Regions from separate parts of the Marinospirillum alkalitolerans genome, predicted to be linked through region 1. Evidence: predicted binding sites of a transcription regulator. Region 1 holds the regulator's gene; each other region holds the start of a gene.
The links. Region 1 encodes sigma-54, which starts transcription at its own class of promoters, with help from an activator protein. Its sites were predicted from a motif close to TGGCACNNNNNTTGCTNT; they were not measured.
Positions count from the first base shown of each region.

Region 2: a site for sigma-54 is predicted at 2,633-2,650, ahead of mobB (molybdopterin-guanine dinucleotide biosynthesis protein B). Genes of this name have one in related genera too.
Region 3: a site for sigma-54 is predicted at 1,906-1,923, ahead of glnK (P-II family nitrogen regulator). Genes of this name have one in related genera too.

Region 1 covers NZ_JBANFI010000004.1:239,319-243,456, forward strand. The annotation lists gene lptB (LPS export ABC transporter ATP-binding protein) at 1-627, shown strand, start outside; gene V6U78_RS08045 (RNA polymerase factor sigma-54) at 927-2,447, shown strand; gene hpf (ribosome hibernation promoting factor) at 2,569-2,874, shown strand; gene ptsN (PTS IIA-like nitrogen regulatory protein PtsN) at 2,895-3,365, shown strand; gene rapZ (RNase adapter RapZ) at 3,390-4,138, shown strand, end outside.
Region 2 covers NZ_JBANFI010000007.1:107,447-111,584, reverse strand. The annotation lists gene moaC (cyclic pyranopterin monophosphate synthase MoaC) at 1-663, opposite strand, end outside; gene moeA (molybdopterin molybdotransferase MoeA) at 742-2,037, opposite strand; gene mobB (molybdopterin-guanine dinucleotide biosynthesis protein B) at 2,034-2,582, opposite strand; gene V6U78_RS11455 (ABC transporter ATP-binding protein) at 2,793-3,449, opposite strand; gene V6U78_RS11450 (ABC transporter permease) at 3,446-4,138, opposite strand, start outside.
Region 3 covers NZ_JBANFI010000002.1:330,757-334,894, forward strand. The annotation lists gene V6U78_RS04505 (YifB family Mg chelatase-like AAA ATPase) at 1-1,323, opposite strand, end outside; gene V6U78_RS04510 (accessory factor UbiK family protein) at 1,443-1,715, opposite strand; gene glnK (P-II family nitrogen regulator) at 1,991-2,329, shown strand; gene V6U78_RS04520 (ammonium transporter) at 2,355-3,602, shown strand; gene glnK (P-II family nitrogen regulator) at 3,816-4,138, shown strand, end outside.

The sequences.
Region 1 (4,138 bases):
CTGCTTGGTCCTAACGGGGCAGGCAAAACCACTTCTTTTTATATGATTGTTGGCCTGGTGAAAGCCGATGGCGGACAAGTGAGGCTGGATCAGCAGGATATTACCGCGCTGCCGATGCATGGACGCGCCCGTGTTGGTTTGGGCTATCTCCCTCAGGAAGCCTCGATCTTTCGTAAGCTAACCGTCGAGCAGAACCTACTGGCCATCCTGCAACTGCGCAAAGAGCTCAGCCCAGCACGACGCCAGCAGCTCGCCGATCAGCTGCTAGAAGAGTTCTCCATCACCCATATTCGCCACAGCAAAGGCATGAGCCTCTCTGGCGGAGAGCGGCGGCGTGTTGAAATTGCCCGCGCTCTGGCCAATGAGCCAGATTTCATCCTGCTAGACGAGCCCTTTGCCGGTGTTGATCCTATCTCGGTTGCAGAAATCATGGGCATTATTCGCCAGCTGCAAGCCAGAAACATCGGCGTTTTGATCACCGATCACAATGTCCGCGAAACACTCGAAATCTGCGAACGGGCTTACATTGTCAGTGAAGGGCGCATTATTGCAGAAGGCAATGCCGAGCAGATTCTTCACCATCCAGATGTGCGCCGCGTTTATCTGGGCGAGGGTTTCAAGGCTTAGGCTCCTTTTCCAACCAACCTGAAGCTCTCTTTCCAACCAACCTGAAGCGCTCTTGTGAACAGCGCAGACTTTAAAACACTTGAGCGAATGGCATAATAATTGCTATGCTGGCCCTCGGAGTCGATTCAGCGCCAACCAGCAACCCTGAATCGCTGCAGATCTGGTCATTTAAGCGCTCTTAGCACCCTTTTGTTGACCCGCTCTGATAAAAACCCTCTGACGCCCGACCTCAGTGGCGACAGAGATGGCTTGGTTGTTGAGGCAGCCACCTTTCCTCTTGCTTTTAGGTTTAGGGCACTATGTCGATGAAACCCAGTCTTGGACTCAATCTTTCACAAAGCCTTGTCATCACACCTCAGTTGCAGCAGGCCATCTATCTGCTACAACTCTCGACGCTGGATTTACAACAAGAAATCCAGCAGGCACTGGAGTCTAATCCGCTACTCGAACTCGAAGAGCAAGAACTGGATGACACACCCGCAGCCAGCAGCCCACTCGAGGACACGGCCAGCCACCACCAAGACAGCGCCTCAGATGAATCCAGCAGAGAAAGAGAAGTAGATCACGCTGCTCAGGATGACTGGCAGGAAACCAGCATCCCTCAAGAGCTGGAGATCGATACCGTTTGGGATGACATCTACACACCTGAAAGCAGCGGCTCCAGTTCAGCGCAGATGGAAGAAGATCGAGAAGACTATGCTAGCGACAGTCAAGCACTCAGTCTACAGGATCACCTGCTCTGGCAGCTCAACCTGAATGTCCACCACGAACCTGATCGCCTGATTGGCGAGGCACTGATCGATAGCATCAACAGCGATGGCTATCTGCTTGAAGACCTGGCTGCCTTAACTGAGGCACTCAAAATCCAGGAGCCGGATCTTCTGGGCGACCTAGAGCTTGAAGACGTGCAAGCTGTCCTGAAACTCATCCAGCATTTTGACCCCACAGGTGTAGGCGCGCGCGATTTGCGCGAATGCCTGTTGCTACAACTTGAGCAGCTCCCCAGCGATACCCCTTGGCGTAGCGCAGCTCTGCGCCTGACTGATCAATATCTGGAGGTGCTGGCCAATCGTGATTATCGCTTTTTACAAAGACGCCTGCGCCTGAACAGTGAAGCTGAACTCCAGCAAGTCATTCAGCTGATCCAATCCCTTCATCCACGCCCTGGCAGCAGAATCGAAAGCGAACCCGCTGCGTATGTAATTCCAGATCTACTGGTCACACGGACTGAACTGGGCTGGCGTGTTGAGCTGAATCCTGAAAGCCAGCCTAAGCTACGCATCCAATCCCGCTACTCAGACCTGATTCGCCGCGCTGATCACAGTGAGACCAATGTGTACCTTAAAGAACATCTCAAAGAAGCCCAGTGGCTGATCAAGAGCCTGCAAAGCCGCAGCGAGACGCTCCTCAAGGTCGGCAGCAAGATTGTTGAGCGCCAGCAGGAGTTCTTTGAACATGGCGAAGAATATATGAAACCAATGATTCTGGCCGATATCGCCCAGGCGATCGACATGCATGAATCAACGATTTCACGCGCCACCACGCAAAAATACATGCACACGCCTAAAGGTATTTTTGAACTCAAATACTTCTTCTCCAGCCATGTGGCAACAGCCCAAGGAGGCGAGGCCTCTTCAACGGCCATTCGCGCCATGCTGAAGAAGCTGATCAACAATGAGCCACCTAAGAAGCCCCTTTCTGACAATAAACTGGCAGAGCTGCTCGCTGAAGCCGGTATCCAGATTGCGCGCCGAACCATTGCCAAGTATCGAGAAGCGATGAATATTCCTCCTTCCAGTGAACGCAAACGCCTTGGATAGCCTCTTCATCCCACACTTTGTCAAGCGATATTTTTAGCCCCTGAGCGACCAGCAAGGCTTTGCTTTCATTGAAAAAGGGTTACAATGAAATCTCATGCTACTCAAGACAAGGAGCTTTCTTATGCAAATGAACATCACTGGACATCACGTTGAACTGACTAACGCCTTGCGTGAATATGTTGAAACTAAATTTGCCAAGCTAGAACGTCATTTTGACCAGATCACCAATGTGCAAGTCACACTGACTGTCGATAAGCTCCGTCAGATCGCTGAAGCGACCCTCAATGTGGCCGGTGGAGAAATCCACGCTAGCGGCGAAACCGAAGACATGTATGCCGCTATCGACCAGCTGGTTGACAAGCTGGATCGCCAGTTGATCAAGCATAAAGAAAAGAACCAGGCTCGCCTCCAAGGCGCCACTCACTAATTATTGCTGCCCTACCCGATATGCCACTTAATGATATCTTGACCCTCGAGCGCACCCTGGCAGGGGTGCCTGGAGGGAGCAAAAAACGAGTTCTTGAATACTTCAGCCGCTTTATCGCCCAGCAGATTCCACAGCTGGATGCCGAGGAGGTCTTTTCAAGTCTCATTGCCCGCGAAAAACTGGGCAGTACAGGTATCGGGCAGGGCATTGCCTTGCCTCACTGTCGCATGCGCCACTGCTCCGAAGCCGTAGGCACTTTTATTCGTTTACGCGACAAAATTGATTTTGATGCCATCGATGGCCAACCCGTTGATCTTATTTTTGTGCTGCTGGTACCAGAAGAAGCCAATGAAGCCCATTTGCAAACTCTGGCAGAGCTCGCGCAAAAGTTCTCCGATGAAGACCTGCGCAAGGCATTGCGTAAAACAGATGTCGCTGAACAACTCCATCAACTGATTACCTCACCCCTGGAAGCCTCAAGCTCTGGGTAGAATCGAACTCAAGGGAGGCGCGTGATGCAGCTAGTGATTATTAGTGGTCGCTCAGGATCAGGCAAAAGCGCCGCCCTGCATGCACTTGAAGACCTGGGTTATTATGCCATTGATAACCTCCCTGCGAGTCTACTGATGCCACTGGCGCAACAGCACCAGCACCAACTCAGCCGTCTTGCCGTGAGTATTGATGCGCGTAATCTCCCTAGCGATCTCGCCGCCTTTCCTGACCTACTACAAGAGCTGGCCCTCACTGGTATTCAATGGCATCTGGTTTATCTCAATGCCAGCGCCAAAACGCTGATGGAGCGCTTTTCTGCGACACGGCGTCGCCATCCCTTGACGCGCGATGGGCAGCTTTCACTGTTCGAAGCAATAGAAGAAGAACAGCGCTTACTTGATCCACTGGCCAGTCTTGCCAGCACCACCTTTGATACCACCCGTCTCAGTGTGCATGAGCTGCGTAGCTGCATCACCCAGCAGGTGGGCTCGACCAAGCAGCAGCCAACGACCCTGTTGTTTCAGTCCTTTGGTTTTAAGCGCGGCGTTCCCTTGGATGCCGATCTGCTGTTTGATGTACGCTGCCTGCCTAACCCCTACTGGGATGTCAACCTGCGTGAACTCACCGGCCTAGATGCCCGTGTGCAGCAGTTTCTCGCCGCACAAGAGGCCACCCAAGCCATGCAGGCCTCGATTCGCACCTTTGTCGAGACCTGGCTGCAACCCTATATCGATAGCAACCGTAGCTATATCACGGTGGGCATAGGCTGTAC
Region 2 (4,138 bases), on a different contig from region 1:
ATTCAACGCTGCCAAGCCTTGCAGCGGCACTTCAACCTGCTCTTGGCCCAGCTGTTCACGCAGTTCAGCAAAAAAGCAGACCCGCACACTCTCAGCCGGCTTGGAGACAGGCGTGGCCGGCTCGGCCTTTGCCGGTGTGGACAGCAAGAGGCTGGCGGATTGCGCCGATGCGGCCCCCTGCTGCAACTCGGCTTGCCATTCTCCTGAGCGCCCACCCGCTTTATGCTCCACATACATCTGACCAATCACCATCTGCTTATCGACGGCCTTGCACATGTCATACAGGGTGAGCGCCGCCACCGAGGCTGCGGTTAAGGCTTCCATCTCAACGCCTGTTTGGCCGGCCAGCTGACAGGTGGCGCGGATACGTATGCCAGGTAGGGCAGGATCTGGCTCCAGTTCAACCGCCACTTTACTGAGCAAGAGTGGATGACAAAGGGGGATCAAATCGGGTGTGCGCTTGGCGGCCATAATGCCCGCAATCCGCGCTGTGGCGAGAACATCGCCCTTATGATGGCCACCGCTGAGGATCAACTCCAGCGTGGCAGGCTGCATACTGATACTTGCGCAAGCTGTGGCTGTACGCTGCGTGACGGCCTTGGTCGAGACATCCACCATGACAGCTTCACCGCGCTGATTCAAATGGGTGAGTTGTTCGCTCATCACTAAACCTCTTTGTGTTGTATCACCAATAGGGAATCGAAACTGGAGTCAATAGGCCTTGCAACTGGCAGGATGGCGTTAGGCCAAATAGCCAGCCAGAAAGCCAGCAAAGGGATAGACTCTGACGCTATCGCCGCGTGCTTTCAGCGCTTCCTGCTCATCAAGTCTGACCAGACAATTCGCCTCATGCATCGAGCTTAAGCGGCCTGATCCCTGCTCACCAACAACACGCACACTGAGCTGGCCGGTTGGGCTTGTACTCAGGCGCGCACGATAAAAATCACTCCGCCCTAGGCGGCTTTTGATCTCTTCTTCAGCCTGCGCGTGCACTGGAGTCGCGGCACCGGCTTCAGCTCCCTGCAAGGCCAGAATCAAGGGTTGAACCAGCAGCATAAAGGTCACCATCACCGCAACAGGATTGCCCGGCAGACCGGCAAAGAAGCAGGTTTCTCCGCTGGCGTTCTGACCAAGATGCCCAAAGGCAAAAGGCCGCCCTGGACGAATAGCAAGCTGCCAAAAACGGGTTTCGCCAAGCTGGTTCAGTACAGGCTTGATCCAATCGGCCTGCCCAACCGAGACACCACCTGAGGTGATCACCAGCTGGTGCGTCAAGGCCGCTTGCGCCAGCGCTTGATGGATCACCTGCTGATCATCCGGCAAGATACCCAGATCACTGACCTGACATCCCAATGCCTGTAAAAGACTGATCAAGCTCGTGCGATTGGTATCGTAGATCTGACCCGGCGCCAGAGGCTGACCTGCTGCGACCACCTCGTCTCCGGTAGAAAACACCGCGACTTTCAAGGCTGGGCGCACTGGCACATCAGCGCAGCCTAAAGAAGCCAGCAATCCTAGCTGCACTGGCCCCAAACGCGCACCGGCAGCCAAGACCTGCTGGCCCTGCTGTAAGTCTTCACCCGCCTGACGCACATTGGCCCCGATACGCATTTCTGCCGCGCGCTGAATAGTGAGTTGATCGCCTTCTACATGACACTGCTCCTGCATCACCACGGTATCCGCGCCCGGAGGCAGCGCCGCACCAGTTGTGATCGCCATCGCTTCGCCAGGTTGCAGGCGATGACTCGTCATCTGCCCTGCCAGCTGCGTCCCGACCAGCTGCCACTGCGTCTGACTGACTAAACTGGCACCGACCAATGCATAGCCATCCATCGCTGAATTGGTGTGCGGTGGTACAGCCTGCGGTGCAGAGAGAGATGCTGCCAGATGGGCGCCCAACGCCTGCTGCAAGGGCAGACGGTGCACGCGATCTTGTTGCTGATGCCAAAGGCGGGCCTCATCCAGCAACAGCTGCTGAGCCTCTTCCAGGGTGAGCTGGCTTTTTTTATCGACAAATTCAAAGCAAGAGAGACTCATACAGCACTCCGCGCGGCCTGTAAAAAATCCAGTACCAGCTGCTCAATGGCATCCAGATCGTTCAGATGCACCCAAGGACGGGCTGCGCTAGGTGGTGCCACATCACTGGCCAGTGCAAAGATATCTGGATCATCTGGATACAACCAAGGGCGGTCGAGCTCAGCACGATGCAGTTCTATCTTGGGGAAGCGCTCGGCTTTAAAGCCTTCAACAAGAATCAGATCAGCGCGCTGTGTGTCCAGCTGGGCCACAAGGTCGGCCAGACTTGGCGCAGAGCTCGACTCAGGTGTTTCCACCATCAAGGCCCAGCGCTGATCAGAGGCAATCAGCATCTGCTCTGCACCAGCATGGCGCAGGCGATAGCTGTCTTTTTGTGGATAATCAACATCAAAAGCATGATGGGCGTGTTTGATACAGGCCAGACGCAGCCCACGGGCACGCAAACGCGGCAACAAGGCCGTCAGTAGCGTTGTTTTGCCTGTACCACTCCAGGCCGCAAAGCCCAGCAAAGGGGGCCGCTGTTGTGCAAAAGGACGCGTGTTCACAAAAGCCTCTCTTTCAATCTGATCTGCATCGCGTTGACTTGGGTGAATAGAAAGCAAGGACAATGCCTGACAAAGAGGCAACAAAAGACAAAAAAAGCCGCTTAAATAACGGCTTATCTCAGGATTTCGCAACCAGAAAACAGGGGTGCATCAAAATGACGCGCAGCCAGCCGTGACAGCCCAGCCGCGCGCCAAGGTCATTGTGACCACTCAAACGCCAGGATGGATCGAGAGCTGTTGCTGATCCAGCCGCCAGATACACTGGGCCAAATCTGTAATGGCATTGGATTGATGCGCGGTTAACAGGATCCCGCAACCAGCGGCCAGCACATCCTGTATCAGCGTCGCCAGCAACTGTACAGCCTGCTGATCAAGATTCGCACTCGGTTCATCAAGCAGCCAAAAGCGCGGCTGCAAGATACGTGCTCGCGCCAAGGCCAATCTTTGCCTTTCTCCTCCCGAAAGGGTGCGCGCAGGTTGATCAGCCTGCTCGCTGAGCTGCGCCCATGCCAGTGCGGCTTCAAGGCGCTGGTGACGCTCAGCAACGGGGACGGCTTGCAGATAACGACTGCTGAGTACCTGCTCTAGATTGCGCCTGACGCTGGTTGAAAAAACATAGGGCTGCTGGTGGAGATAACAGATCGCCTGAGGTTCAGCGACGTGATGGATGGGGCGCACACGGCCTTGTGTTGGCGTTAAAAGACCACTGATCACCTTCATCAAGCTGGTTTTGCCCGCGCCATTGGCACCCTGTAACCAAATCAGCTGGCCTGCTGACCACTGCGCGGCCTCGATCTGCCATAAGCGGCGGCGTCCATAGCTAAGACTCAGCTGCTCCAGCACTAGGGCAGGTGGCGGCTTGATCATGCTTGTTGCTCCTGAGTGATCTGACCGCGTACCAAGCCCAGCAGCAGATTCAGCACCAAGGCCAAAACCAGCAGCACCAAACCCAGGGCCACACCCTGAGCATACTCACCCTTGGAGGTTTCCAAGGCAATGCTGGTGGTAATCGTGCGTGTATAACCGGCGATATTGCCACCGACCATCATCGCGCAGCCGACTTCAGCAATAATCCGGCCAAAGGCGGTGACCAGCGCCGCCAAGAGCGCAAAACGCACTTCAAGGGTAATCAACCAAAGACAACGCCAGGGGGCGACACCCAGAGTCCGCAAGGACTCCCAAGCATGGCGCGACACACTATGGTAGGCGGTATGGCTCATCGCTATCAAAATCGGCAAACACATCAACATCTGCCCCAAGATCATAATCGGCTGGCTAAAAAGCCAACGCCAATCTCCCAAGGGCCCCGCACGCGAGAACAGCATCAAGAGCAGCAATCCGATCACCACCGTTGGCACAGCCAGCAAGGTATTGTTCAGCGACACCAGCATCCCCTGACCGGGAAAACGCCAGAAGGCCAGAGTCCAGCCCAGCAAAAAAGCGAAGGGGGTCGCCAGTAGAAGCGCCAGCAAGGAAGTCCGAAAAGACACACCAATAATCTGCCAGAGTTCTTGATCGCCAGAAAACAAGAGAGCAAGGGCATCCAGAGTGATCTG
Region 3 (4,138 bases), on a different contig from region 1:
TTGCAAGATCGCATCTCGCTCCAGCTCCGCCGCACTCAGCTGACCATTGAGCTTACCCGCACGTGCCAGCTGCCGTGCTCGTGCTTGGCAGACACGTTCACGTACGGCATGACTGGTTTCTTCAGCAGGACGCGCAAACAGATCCTCAGCTGGCACCGCCGCGACTTTGACATGCAAATCGATACGATCCAAAAGCGGGCCAGAGACGCGGCTTTGATAACGCTGTACCTGATGCGGGCTACATTGGCAGGCCTTATGTGGATGTCCAAGAAAACCACAGGGACAGGGGTTCATCGCACTCATCAATAAAAACTGCGCCGGATAGGTGGCCCGACTACGAGCACGCGCCAAATGGATTTCACCCGATTCCAGTGGCTCACGCAGCACTTCAAGCACCCTGCGATCATATTCAGGCAGCTCATCTAAAAACAGCACGCCACGGTGGGCTAGGCTGATTTCACCCGGCTGCGGATGACTGCCACCGCCGACCAAAGCAGCAGCAGAACTAGAGTGGTGGGGCGCACGATAGGGACGCTGTCGCCAACGCCGCACATCAAAACCCTGACTAATCGAGGCCATCGCAGCCACCTCCAACGCCTCAGATTCATCCAGAGGCGGCAGCAAACCAGGCAGACAGCTCGCGAGGAGGGTTTTACCGCTGCCCGGCGGTCCATTCAACAAGAGGTTATGTTGACCGGCCGCCGCAATTTCAAGCGCGCGCTTGGCAAACAGCTGACCTTTGACGCTCGACAAATCAGGGTAGAGAGAAGGGGCAGCCGGCGCTAAGGTTGGCGGAGAACAAGACTGAGGTTGACGCCGCTCAAGCTGCGCGACTAAGTCCAAGAGACTCGATGCTGGATAGAGAGGCAGGCCTTGCACCAAACTGGCCTCATCTCGATTCGCCGCAGGTAAGGCCAGCGCCAACTGCTGTTGATGCACCACCAAGGCGGTGGGCAAGACACCACGTATCTGGCTTAAATCGGCATTCAGTGCCAACTCACCGATAAAGACGATCCCTTCTAAGCAGGCTTCCGCCAGCTGGCCTGTGGCCACCAAAATACCCAAAGCGATGGCCAGATCATAGCGGCCGCCTTCTTTGGGTAGATCAGCAGGAGAAAGATTCACGGTAATCCGCCGACTGGGAAACTCAAACCCCGCCATCAACAGCGCACTGCGTACCCGATCACGGCTTTCCTTGACGGCCGTCTCGGGTAATCCAACCAGATGAAAGGCGGGCAAACCATTCGCGAGATGCACTTCGACCTGTACTTCAGGTGCGCTTAATCCCAACAAAGCGCGAGTCGCCACACGAGCAAATGTCATCCTGACCTCCTTGTCCTAGTCTGCTGCGACCTCTCCAGTCTAGATGACACCGGGCCTAGTGCGCCAGTTCAGCGCTGCCTGCACCAATGCGGCCCTCCCCTCAACTGAGAAAGTTCAAATTAAGAAAGCCCAGGTGAAGAAGGCAATACCTGCGCCTCCAACTGCGCCACGCGTGCAGCGAGCTGATCCATTTTCTGACGGCTACGCTGATGTATCGCCAATAAACGCTGATAATCCTCTTGCGTCACCAGATCCAGCTTGGCTGCCGCCTGCTGAATAATCTGCTGAATCCGCGCTGGATCAAGATGGGCTGCCTCCTCGGCGCCTTTGCTGGCCGTGAGGCGCTGAGTAATCTCTTCAATCATCGCTTGTAAAACAGGGTGGTCTTTCATGATGGCTCCTTCGGCATTGAGGTGTCTTGGTGCTGATGATATCAGTCTCACCCAACAGATCAAAAACGCACCAAAGAGGAACACGGTGCGCTTTAGTTTGGTGCTTTTTATTTCCTGAGCAGCCTCAAACAGATGTATGAATCAATAAAATCATCGCTAAGCTGCTGTTTATCTTTCACAAATCCATTCGTGGCACAGCTGATGCAATTTTCCCAGTGAAGCGGTGAAGACCGGCAAGGTCACACTTTTCTACCCTAGGCTGAGAGGAAACTAGCATGAAACTGGTAACAGCCATTATCAAACCCTTCAAACTGGATGATGTCCGCGAAGCCCTTTCTGATATCGGTATTCAAGGCATCACTGTCACTGAAGTGAAAGGCTTTGGTCGTCAAAAAGGCCACACAGAACTCTATCGTGGTGCGGAGTATGTGGTGGACTTTCTTCCCAAGGTAAAAATTGAAATCGCGATTGATGATGCGCGCATTGATCAAGTGATCGAAGCGATTATCAACGCCGCCAACACCGGCAAAATTGGCGATGGCAAGATTTTCGTCACCCCAGTGGATGAAGTCATCCGTATTCGTACTGGCGAGCGCGGCAGCGACGCTGTGTAACTGCTGACCAATTGAGGATAAGACAATGGAAGAAATCATTCACCTATCCTATGCGATAGATACCTTTTACTTCTTGATGTGTGGTGCGCTGGTCATGTGGATGGCTGCGGGCTTCTCGATGCTTGAAGCCGGCCTTGTGCGCTCAAAGAACACCACAGAAATTCTGACCAAGAATATTGCACTCTTTGCGATTGCCTGCACCATGTACCTCTTTGTTGGCTACGCAATCATGTATTCCAGCCCTGAAGGCGGCTTCTTGCCCAACCTGAGCTTCCTGATCGGTGCTGAAAACTCAATGGATGCGGTCCTCGCTGGTGGCGAAGATGCACCTTACTACTCCATGCGTTCTGACTTCTTCTTTCAGGTCGTCTTTGTCGCTACAGCCATGTCGATTGTCTCAGGTGCTGTTGCTGAGCGGATGAAGCTCTGGGCTTTCCTGGCCTTCGCTGTGGTCATGACGGGTGTGATCTATCCTATCTCTGGCTACTGGACTTGGGGTGAAGGCTGGTTGGATGCCGCTGGTTTCAGTGATTATGCTGGATCGGGTATCGTTCACATGGCCGGTGCGGCTGCAGCTCTAGCTGGTGTTCTGGTGCTGGGTGCGCGTAAAGGCAAGTATGGCCCTAACGGTCAGATCAATGCGATTCCTGGTGCGAACATGCCACTGGCTACACTGGGTACCTTCATCCTGTGGATGGGTTGGTTCGGCTTCAACGGTGGCTCAGAGTTAAAAATGTCGGATGTTGGCTCGGCCAATGCCGTGGCTCAGGTCTTCGTCAACACCAATGCCGCCGCTGCTGGTGGTGTGATTGCCGCGCTGATCCTGTCTAAACTCTGGTTCAAAAAAGCGGATCTGACTATGGCGTTGAACGGTGCTCTGGCGGGTCTGGTCGCGATCACAGCGGGTCCTGACACCCCCACAGCTCAAGGTGCGGCGTTGATTGGTGCCATCGGTGGTCTGATCGTTGTTGCCTCGATCATCACACTCGACAAGCTGCGTATTGATGATCCAGTCGGTGCCATCTCTGTCCACGGTGTGGTCGGTATCTGGGGTCTGATTGCGGTGATCTTCACTAACGACGATGCCACCTTGGGTGCACAGCTGCTGGGCGCAGTCAGCATCTTCGCCTGGGTCTTTGGTGCCAGCTTGGTCGTCTGGCTGATCATCAAAGCGCTGATGGGTGTTCGTGTCAGCGAGGAAGAAGAATATGCAGGTGTGGATCTGGCTGAGTGTGGTATGGAAGCCTACCCAGAGTTCACCCGCGGTAAGTAATCTGATGACGGGCAGAAGGTGGAATCCTTCACCCACACAAGAGTGAGCATGGAAGTTTGGGCATCCTTCGGGGTGCCCTTTTTTGTTTGTGACACCAGTTCTATTTGCTGTTTGCTAGGTGTACCCTTTATGCTTGGGTGAAAGTTGATGCCGATCAAAATCGGCTCACTGAAAATCGATCTGATCGTTTATGGACTCTGCTGAGGAAGAAGAATGAAACTGGTCACTGCTGTAATCAAACCCTTTAAACTCGATGATGTCCGTGAAGCCCTCTCAGAAATTGGTGTGCAGGGAATTACTGTCACTGAAGTCAAAGGCTTTGGACGTCAAAAAGGCCATACTGAGCTGTATCGTGGTGCTGAGTATGTCGTGGATTTCTTACCGAAGGTGAAGCTGGAGATCGCTGTTGATGACAGCCAGCTCGATGCTGTACTGGATGCGATAGTCAGTGTTGCCAATACAGGCAAGATCGGGGACGGCAAGATTTTTGTCTCACCCTTGGAGCAGGTCATCCGTATTCGCACTGGCGAAACCGG